DNA from 2 places in the Leisingera coralii genome. Region 2 is predicted to be linked to the other one. Evidence: riboswitches for the same ligand, from Rfam matches in the RefSeq annotation. Region 2 holds a riboswitch; the other holds the start of a gene.

Region 1 (4,602 bases), on a different contig from region 2:
TGACGACGCCTGCGAAAATGCGGCCGTCAACCTCGGGCAGGACGACGTGCATGGCGAGGTCGGCGGGCGACAGCCCGCGGTCGGCCTCACGCCAGTCTTTCTTGCGGGCGGTGGAGAGGGCGACCTGGAACACCGGGCAGCCGGTGACGGAGAGCGGCGAGGCGCTGCCGTCTGTTCCTTGAGCGGAAAAGGCGGTGGCGTTGATGATCGCGGCAGGGTTCAGCCCGGGCAGCTTTTCGCGCAGCCAGCCTGCGGCGGCGGGGGACTTGAGGCTGGCGGCAAAGGCGCCATAGGCCGCGTAGCCGCGGGCGCGCAGCTCTTCGATCAGCGCATCGACCGGGGCGGTGTCGGCAGCGGTGAGGTAGGAGCGGTAGAAGCTCACCAGCACCAGCGGTTTATCCTGCGGCGGCAGGTCGGCCAGAACGCCCTTGGCCGGGTCATAGAAGCCGTGTTCGGGAGTGGTTTTGAGGCCGATCACGGGTCCTGCGTAGAGACCAGCGGCGAGCGACAGCTGGGCGAGGGCGGCCTGGGCCGCCACCGCACCGCCGGCGTCGCACAGGGATTGCAGGCGGCGCAGGGTGGAGACGGGCAGGGTCGAGAGCTCATCCAGCCGCGCGTCCTCGCGCCCGTCGGCGGGCAGGATGGCAAGCGCGATCCCCTTGCGCCGGGCGAGGTCCTGCAGGGTGGCCAGGCCGTACGACCAGTAGCTTTCGCCGCCGATCAGGCGGACCAGGACGCCCTTGGCGCCCTCCAGCGTCTGTTCCGCGTAGACATCGACCGACAGCGGGTGCTTGAGCGCCACCAGGTTGGCGAGGCGCAGGGAGGGCAGCTTGCCGTCTGCCCGGTGCCAGCCTGCTGCAAAGGCGCCGAGATCGCTGTCGGAGAAGGACAGCACCACAAGGTCCGCGGGCGTCTGCCCGAGGTCCTGCGGGGTATCGGTCTCTTCAAGGCCGTGGCTTTCGCGGAAGACGACGTGCATGGGTCAGGCCTTTGTATTCTGGTAAGCAATGGGCGCTCTGAGGGCTGCGCCCGAGCCTGGGAGGGTGCGAATGCGCCCTCCCATTTTGCCGGAGGCAAACCTTTGGTTTGACGGGAGGGTCGGGCGCAGCCCGGCCTGCGGCCGGGCACTGTCATCTGAATTGATGCGCCAGACCGGCATCAGCTTCAGGCCCCCAGCTCGGCGCGGATGGCCTGTTCGTCGATGTCGTCATGCTCGGCAATGACCACCAGGGCGGTCTTGCGCGGCTGCGCGCCCCAGGGCTGATCGTATTGGGCGCGCAGGCGCTCGCCCACGGCCTGAACCAGCATCCGCATCGGTTTCCCCTCCACCGCGACATAGCCTTTGACGCGCAGGATGTTGCGCTCGCGGGCGAGTTTCACGATGGCATTCTGCAGCGCTTCCGGGTCGGAGACTTCGCCCATTTCGACAACGATGCTTTCAAAATCGTCATGCTCGTGGTCGTGGTGGCCGTCGTGATGGCTGGGGCGGGCCTCCAGATCGTCCTCGGCAGCGGCGCCCAGGCCCAGGATGATGCGCGGGTCGATGACGCCTTCGCTCATCGGCAGGATCGGCAGCTTGCGCGGCGCCTCGGCCTCGATCACCGCGCGGGCCTTCTCGACGCCTGCGTCGCCGGCCAGGTCGGCCTTGGACAGAAGCACGATGTCGGCGCAGGAGATCTGATCCTCGAACACTTCGGACAGCGGGGTCTCGTGGTCGAGGCTCTCATCCGCTTCGCGCTGGGCCTGCACGGCGTCCAGGTCAGGGGCGAACTGGCCCTTGGCGACGGCTTCGGCATCGGCCAGCGCAATCACGCCGTCAACGGTGATGCGGGAGCGGATCGCGGGCCAGTCGAAGGCCTTGAGCAGCGGCTTGGGCAGGGCCAGGCCGGAGGTTTCGATCACGATGTGATCGGGTTTTTCCGGCAGGTTCATCAGCTGCTCGATGGTGGGGATGAAGTCATCCGCAACGGTGCAGCAGATGCAGCCGTTGGCCAGCTCCATGATGTTCTCCGCCGGGCAGTTTTCATCCGCGCAGGACTTCAGGATGTCGCCGTCGACGCCGGCGGTGCCGAACTCGTTCACCACCACGGCCAGGCGCTTGCCCTGCGGGTTCTGCATCAGGTGGCGGATCAGGGTGGTTTTCCCTGCGCCCAGGAAGCCGGTGATTACAGTGACGGGGATCTTGTTGAGGTCGCTCATGTTTACTCCTCGGAGAAGAACTTGGCCGGCGGGATGCGGGCAACGGATTGCTTGCGGAAGGTTTGCGGGCGTTCGCGCCAGGGCACCACGCCGTCGGCGGTGGCGGCGTAAGCCGCGGCGCCTTCCAGGATTTCGGGGACATGCTGGTCCGGGTCGAGGTCGCCGTAGACATAGGTCCAGCGCTCCTCGCCGCCGACCAGCGCAACGGCGCAGCCGCGCTTGCAGGAGGACAGGCATTCGACACCGCGCAGACGCACGCCTTCGGGCATTCCGGCCTCTTCCAATGCGGCGTGCAGGATGGCGCCGGGGCGGGCGGCCTCCGGGTCGGCGCCCTCGCGGCGGCAGGTGAGGCAAACGGTCAGCGTGACCGCTCCCGGGGTGCTGGCAGCTTTGCCTGCCATATCGTCAGCCATCGGCGCGTCTCCTGTCGCGGCAGGGCGTGCGGGATGGCCAGAAAGGGGCCGCCTCGAACCAGCCCCTCACCCGGTTGCAGAACACCCCGTCTGCCCGTTGATCTCGTCGTCGCTGGCAGGTCTCCCGGCTTGCGGATGCCAAGGCGTTTGCCTTGCCGGCCATCCTGCCTTCCCGGGGTTTTCCCAGTGGCATGGCGGCCTCATCCGGTCACGGTCGCGGGGGCGGCTGTGCTTCGGGTCTCCAACGAAAATTGGCGGCCTTCACATTCCCTCTTCGCCTGCTTTCGCAGGAACCAGCGAAACCCCCTTGCGCTATCGCGCCCTTCTTTGTCAAGACATGGGGTCAAACAGCTGGAGAGCCCCCATGAGCGAAAAGTCTGAAACCGGCATCTCAGAGGAAGAAGCCGCCCGTCATGCCTCCAAGATGGCCAAGAAGAAGGCCGCGCGCGACAGGATGATGAAGACCAAGGAGGGCGAGAAGGGCCTGATCATCGTCCACACCGGGCCGGGCAAGGGCAAATCCTCGTCGGGCTTCGGCATGATCATGCGCTGCATCGCCCACAAGATGCCCTGCGCCGTGGTGCAGTTCATCAAGGGCGCCTGGCAGACCGGCGAGCGGACGCTGATTGAGGAGAACTTCAGCGATCTCTGCCAGTTCTATGCGATGGGCGAGGGCTTTACCTGGGAGACACAGGACAAGGCCCGCGACATTGCCGCGGCGCAGAAGGGCTGGGAGAAGGCCAAGGAGATGATCCTGGACGAGCGCAACACCATGGTGCTGCTCGACGAGATCAACATCGCGCTGCGCTATGAGTACCTGGACCTGGAGGAGGTGCTGGAGTTCCTGGTGGAGCACAAGCCGCCGATGACGCATGTGGTGCTGACAGGGCGCAATGCCAAGGAAGAGCTGATCGAGATCGCCGATCTGGTGACCGAGATGGGCCAGATCAAGCACCCGTTCCGCGCCGGGGTGAAAGCGCAGAAGGGCGTCGAGTTTTAAGCTGAGGGCGTAGCCTGCCTGGGTAGGCGCGAATGCGCCTGCCGGGGGGGCAGGCAGGCGCAGCCCGGCGGTGCCGCCGGGCAAAACACTTTTATGCGGCGAGCTGTGCAGCCTTGCCTTGGATGTAGGTATCCACCGCTGCGCGCTGGGTCTCATCCAGCCGCAGGCCCAGCTTGGTGCGCCGCCACAGGTAATCGTCGCCTGCGCGCACCCATTCGCGGGCAATCGCCCAGTCGAGCTCTTGCGCGGTGATGGTGGCGCCAAAGTCCTGGCCCAGATCGCCTGCGGTTTTGGCGTCTCCCAGCACCTCCCAGGCCTCGGTGCCGTAGGCGCGGATCATCCGGCCCGCCCAATAGGGAGTCAGGAACCGATAGTCCGCGGCCAGCTTGGACGTCAGCTTTGCCACATCCTCCACCGGGAAATCGCCGCCGGGCAGGGCCACGCCTGCGGTCCAGCCGGCGGGCAGCTGCGGGAACACCTCTCCGATCTTTGCCAGCGCCGCCTCGGCCAGCTTGCGGTAGGTGGTGATCTTGCCGCCAAAGACATTGAGCAGCGGCGCCTGGGCCTGATCCAGCGTCAGCACGTATTCGCGGGTGGCCGCGGTGGCGGAGCTGGCGCCGTCGTCATAGAGCGGACGCACGCCGGAGTAGGTCCAGACGATATCCTCGCGCGTCACCGGCTTTTCGAAGTATTCCGATGCAAAGGCCACCAGATAGTCCTGCTCGGCTTCGGTGCAGACCGGTGCGGTGTCCGGGTCCGGGTGGTCGGCGTCGGTGGTGCCGATCAGGGTGAAGTCCTGCTCATAAGGAATGGCAAAGATGATCCGCCCGTCGGTGCCCTGGAAGAAATAGCAGCGGCCGTGGTCGAACAGTTTCGGCACCACGATATGGCTGCCGCGCACCAGGCGGACGTTCTCGCGGCTGTTCTGGCCCAGCTTCTGATGCAGCACGTCGGCAACCCACGGCCCGCCCGCGTTGACCAGCATCTTGG
Region 2 (4,602 bases):
ATCATGTCCATCAGGTCCAGAACCCGGCCGCGGTCGGCGAGGCCCAGCATGGCGCGAACCTGATCGGCGGTGGTCTCTCCGGCGCCGTGGGAGATTGCCTGGTCCAAGAGCGAAGTCGCATCCCGGGCAGAGCCCTCAGCCGCGCGGGTAATGAGGGCCAGCGCGTCGTCTGCAATCTCTGCGCCTTCGGCGGTGGCGATCTTGCGCAAGAGGGCGATCATCACCTCCGGCTCGATCCGGCGCAGGTCGAAGCGCTGGCAGCGGGACAGAACCGTCACCGGCACCTTGCGGATCTCGGTGGTGGCGAAGATGAACTTCACATGCGCGGGCGGTTCCTCCAGCGTCTTCAGCAGCGCGTTGAAGGCGGAGGTCGACAGCATGTGGACCTCGTCGATGATGTAGATCTTGTAGCGCGCCGAGGCGGCGCGGTACTGGACCGAGTCGATGATCTCGCGGATGTCGTTGACGCCCGTGCGCGAGGCGGCGTCCATCTCCATCACGTCGACATGGCGGCCTTCCATGATCGCCACGCAATGCTCGCATTTGCCGCAGGGATCGGTGGTGGGGCCGCCCTGGCCGTCCTCGCCGATGCAGTTCATGCCCTTGGCGATGATCCGGGCGGTGGTGGTTTTGCCGGTGCCGCGGATGCCGGTCATGATGAAGGCCTGGGCGATGCGGTCGGCGGCAAAGGCGTTTTTCAGCGTCCGCACCATCGCGTCCTGGCCCACCAGATCGGCAAAGGTTTCGGGCCGGTATTTGCGGGCCAGAACCTGGTATTGGGATTGGCCGGTGCCGCCGGTGGTGCCGCTGGGGATGTCGTTCATGGTGTCTCGTGCCGGATTCGGTGTGCGGGGCGCCCGCGTTGCGCGCAGGGTATTGAAGCGCAGCCCGTTCGTCCACCGCAGAAGGCAGCATTCGCGGGGCTGCAAAAGCGCTTTGGCATTGTGCGGTTAGCGGCTAGGCTGCGGGCAAGGGGACGTGCGGGGGAAACGCAGGAACGCAACGGCTAGGGAGGCGGTATGCGATCTGATGAAACCTCTGAACCAGCGGCGCAGGACAAGGCGGCGCAGGCTGGGCTGACCATCCACGCGCTGTCTGCGGGCGGCGGCATTCTGGCGCTGTGCCGGCTGCCCGGCGGCGAAGGCGATTACCGCAGCGACCTGATCCAGATCTATCAGTGGAAACCGGGGCTGGTGATCTCGATGACCACGGAGGCGGAGCATGCCGCGGCCGGGGTGCCGCGGCTGGGGATCGACATTCAAAGCATGGCGAGCCGCTGGCTGCATCTGCCGGTGCCGGATTTCAGCACGCCGCAGCCCGGGGTGGCGGCGAAATGGGCCGCGGCCAGCCGGTCGGCGCGGCAGGCGCTGGCAGGCGGCGGCCGGGTGCTGGTGCATTGCCGGGGCGGCTGCGGGCGCTCCGGCATGGCGGTGCTGCGGCTGATGATCGAATGCGGCGAGGAACCGGCGCAGGCGCTGGCGCGGCTGCGCGCGGTGCGGCCCTGCGCAGTGGAGACCGAAGCGCAGATGCATTGGGCCTGCGCGGGGCTGGCGGCAGGTTAGGCCTTATTCTTATTCAATCTTACGCCCGGCCGGAAGGCCGGGCAGCGCCCGTCCCGCCCCCACCGGGGCGGGCGCTGCCCTCTGTGTCCGAAAGGAGAGCCTGAAAACTCAGTTCACAGCGCCATCATCTGTTCTGCCTGCCGCGCCTTTTCCGTTTTCGGCAGCGCCTCCATCAGCGCGCAGGGGCGGGCGTCCAGGCGGGAGGCGGCAAAGCCGGTGCCGTCGCGGCTGAGGATCGCGTCGGCAAAGCGGTCCAGGCCCTCGCGCGGGGCGTCCCCGGCGACACCGCAGAACAGCCGGATCCGGTCGTGGCTGGCCACGAACTGCGCCGGGCAGTTGCGCGGGCAGCCGTCCAGCGCGGTGGTGCCGGTGATTTCGAAATCGTCCTGAGTGAGCGGTTTGGCCTTGGTCATTGCCTCGGCCAGCTTGGCGATCATCCGCTCCGCCGCCGGGCAGGGTTTGCCCAGGTATTTGCAATCCGTTGCCGCATAGAAATGCGTCTGGTCTGTCCACATCATGTCTGCGCCCTCCGCGCGTGGTGCGGGGGTTTGGGGGACAAGAGACCGGATGAAAGACGGAGTGCCTCCGCCGCAGCCATCAGACCCTGTCCGGACACCCCGCCCGGGTTCGAGTTACACGTTCGATGGCAGGTCTCCTGACTTGCGGGTCGATGCTTTCCCGATCCTTCCCGGCCTCTTAGGGGGCCAGTGGCTCTATCGGGGTCGCTCGCCGCTTACAGTTGCGGGGGCAGTCGCGGACTTGGCCTTGCCTGGGGCGGGGCCGCACCGTGTTCCCTTTTCATCCCGGACACAAGATTCTGTGGCGCGGGAACCATCACCACAAGCGGTAGCGGTTGGTTCCCTGAGTCGTCAATCGGTTTTCTGCAGCTGCATCTGGGTGTGCAGGGCGCGGATCACGTCGGAGTCGCGCCGCACCCGCGCCAGCTGCCAGCCGCCCTGCAGCAGGATATAGAAGTTCTCCGCGGCCGCGCGGGCCTCGTCCTTTGGCAGGCCCAGGCGCCGGGCGTGGCGGGCGGTGGCCGCGATCCAGCTTTCGAACAGATCCGCGGCGTGCTGGCGGAAGGCGTCGTTTTCCGGCCCGGCAAACAGGGTTGCAGAGACCGGGCAGCCGCTCCACTTGCCTTGCTTGTCGAAGAGTTTCGCGAGCTTGTAGCAGACCGTCTTGGCGCCGGCCTGGAAGCTGGGGGCCGGGTCGAAGGCGGCGTCGATCAGCGCCAGCATCTGGTCCGAGGCCCAGGTGGCCGCCGCCAGCGCGAGGTCGGATTTGCCGTTGGGAAAATGGTGGTAGAGCGATCCTTTCGGCGCTTCGGCGGCGGCCAGCAGCTCTGCCAGGCCGGTGCCGGCGTAGCCCTTGTCCCGGAACAGGCCGGCGGCAGCGCGGATCAGCCGCTCCCGGGTCGGGGCCGGGCTGCCGGGAGGCGGGCTGGCTGTCGTCACGTCATTCATGGCGGCAGCTTGACAGCATTAGACCAAATGGTCCAGTCATGAATTGGACCGATTGGTCTAGGAGGCAGTCATGCTGGACAGACACGCAGAACATACCGCCGGTTTCCGGGAACAGGAGCTGTGCTTTGTTTCCGGGACGGGGGAGCTGGCAGGGCGGCTGTACCACCCGGACGGGCCTGCCCGGGCGGCGGTGGTGCTGAACGGCGCAACCGGGGTGCCGCAGCGTTTTTACCGGCATTTCGCGCGCTGGCTGGCGGCGGAGCAGCAGATCGCCTGCCTGACCTATGACTACACGGATTTCGGAGACTCGGCGCGGGAGCATCCGCGCCGGTCCAAGGTGACGATGGCCGATTGGGCGCTGGCGGATCAGCCCGCTGCCCGGGCCGAAATGCGGCGGCACTATGCGGGCGTGCCGTTGTGGGTGATCGGCCATTCGCTGGGTGCGATGCTGATGCCCCTGCAGGACGATCTTGAGGACGTCGCCCGCATGATCGTGGTTGCGGGCGGCTTGGTGCATCACCACGATCATCCCTGGCCCTACCGCGCGCTGGCGCTGGCTTTCTGGTTCGGCCATGTGCCGCTGGCGGCCCGTGTTCTGGGCTATCTGCCCGGGCGTGCGGTGGGGTTCGGGGCCGATTTGCCGGCAGGGGTCTACTGGCAATGGCGGCGCTGGTGCACCACCCGGGGCAGCTATCTGCCGGAGACAGGGCAGGGCCTGCCGCAGCCGCGCTGGGCAGAGACCGGCATCCCGGTGGATCTGTTTGCGCTGGCGGATGATGACGTTGTGCCGCCGCCGGCCGTCTGGCGGCTGGGCGAGGTCTTTGGCGGCGCAGAGCAGCGCCGGACAGTTCTGGCGCCGCGGGAGCTGGGGCTCAAGTCTGTCGGCCACCTGGGGGCGTTTGCCCGCAGCAATGCCGCCCTGTGGCCGCATCTGCTGCCGCAGGCCTAGGCCTTCAGTCCGGGCGGCGGCAGCGGCTCAGGCGGGGCGTTTCAGCCGGTCTTCGGTGTTCTTGGCGAATTCGGCCAGGCGGAGCTTGAAGCGGCGGGTCAGGTTGCTGCGTGCCAGTTTCAGGGATTGCACCAGCAGACGACCGGTCAGGCTGGAGGGCGTCAGCTTCAGCTCTACAGACATCCGGGTCCGCTGCGGCGACAGCGCCAGCAGCTCCACCTCCATCCGGCCGTCAATGCCGCTGCCGCTGCCGGTCAGCGCCAGCCCGGTCACCGGGGTATAAGACGCCAGCGTCAGCCGGATGTCGCGCGGCTTGCCGCGGAAGCTGAACTTCAGATCCCAGGCCAGGCCGCTCTCCGGATCGGTGAGGTTGCCGGTCCGCTGCAGCTCGACGCCGCGGCGCAGGGCGGAGCGCTCCAGCAGCTCAAAATCGGAGATGACGCCGAACACCTCGGCAATCGGGGCTTCGATATCTTCTTTGCTTTGAATCTTCATGTCTGCCTGCCTCAGCTGCGCCGCCTGGCTGCGGTTCGGTTTGCGGCAATATGCGATTTAGTCCAGCGTGTCCGCAAGCCAGTTTTTAAGCAGGAAATGGGCGATTGCCCCCTCCCGCGAGGGCTTCAGC

Evidence for each region. A riboswitch is a leader RNA that binds a small molecule or an ion and turns the genes downstream of it on or off. The one in region 2 is predicted to bind cobalamin.
Region 1: another riboswitch for cobalamin. It lies ahead of ACFMBG_RS09410 (DUF1636 family protein); the one in region 2 lies ahead of ACFMBG_RS02870 (hypothetical protein).

The regions. Positions count from the first base shown of each region.
Region 1 covers NZ_JBHUPT010000023.1:38,908-43,509, forward strand. The annotation lists gene cobN (cobaltochelatase subunit CobN) at 1-979, opposite strand, end outside; gene cobW (cobalamin biosynthesis protein CobW) at 1,165-2,199, opposite strand; gene ACFMBG_RS09410 (DUF1636 family protein) at 2,202-2,612, opposite strand; cobalamin riboswitch at 2,710-2,925, opposite strand; gene cobO (cob(I)yrinic acid a,c-diamide adenosyltransferase) at 2,977-3,612, shown strand; gene glpD (glycerol-3-phosphate dehydrogenase) at 3,704-4,602, opposite strand, start outside.
Region 2 covers NZ_JBHUPT010000006.1:40,374-44,975, forward strand. The annotation lists gene ACFMBG_RS02860 (DNA polymerase III subunit gamma/tau) at 1-824, opposite strand, end outside; gene ACFMBG_RS02865 (protein-tyrosine phosphatase family protein) at 1,020-1,562, shown strand; gene ACFMBG_RS02870 (hypothetical protein) at 1,676-2,080, opposite strand; cobalamin riboswitch at 2,191-2,413, opposite strand; gene ACFMBG_RS02875 (TetR/AcrR family transcriptional regulator) at 2,432-3,028, opposite strand; gene ACFMBG_RS02880 (alpha/beta hydrolase family protein) at 3,099-3,977, shown strand; gene ACFMBG_RS02885 (SRPBCC family protein) at 4,005-4,472, opposite strand; gene nudC (NAD(+) diphosphatase) at 4,530-4,602, opposite strand, start outside.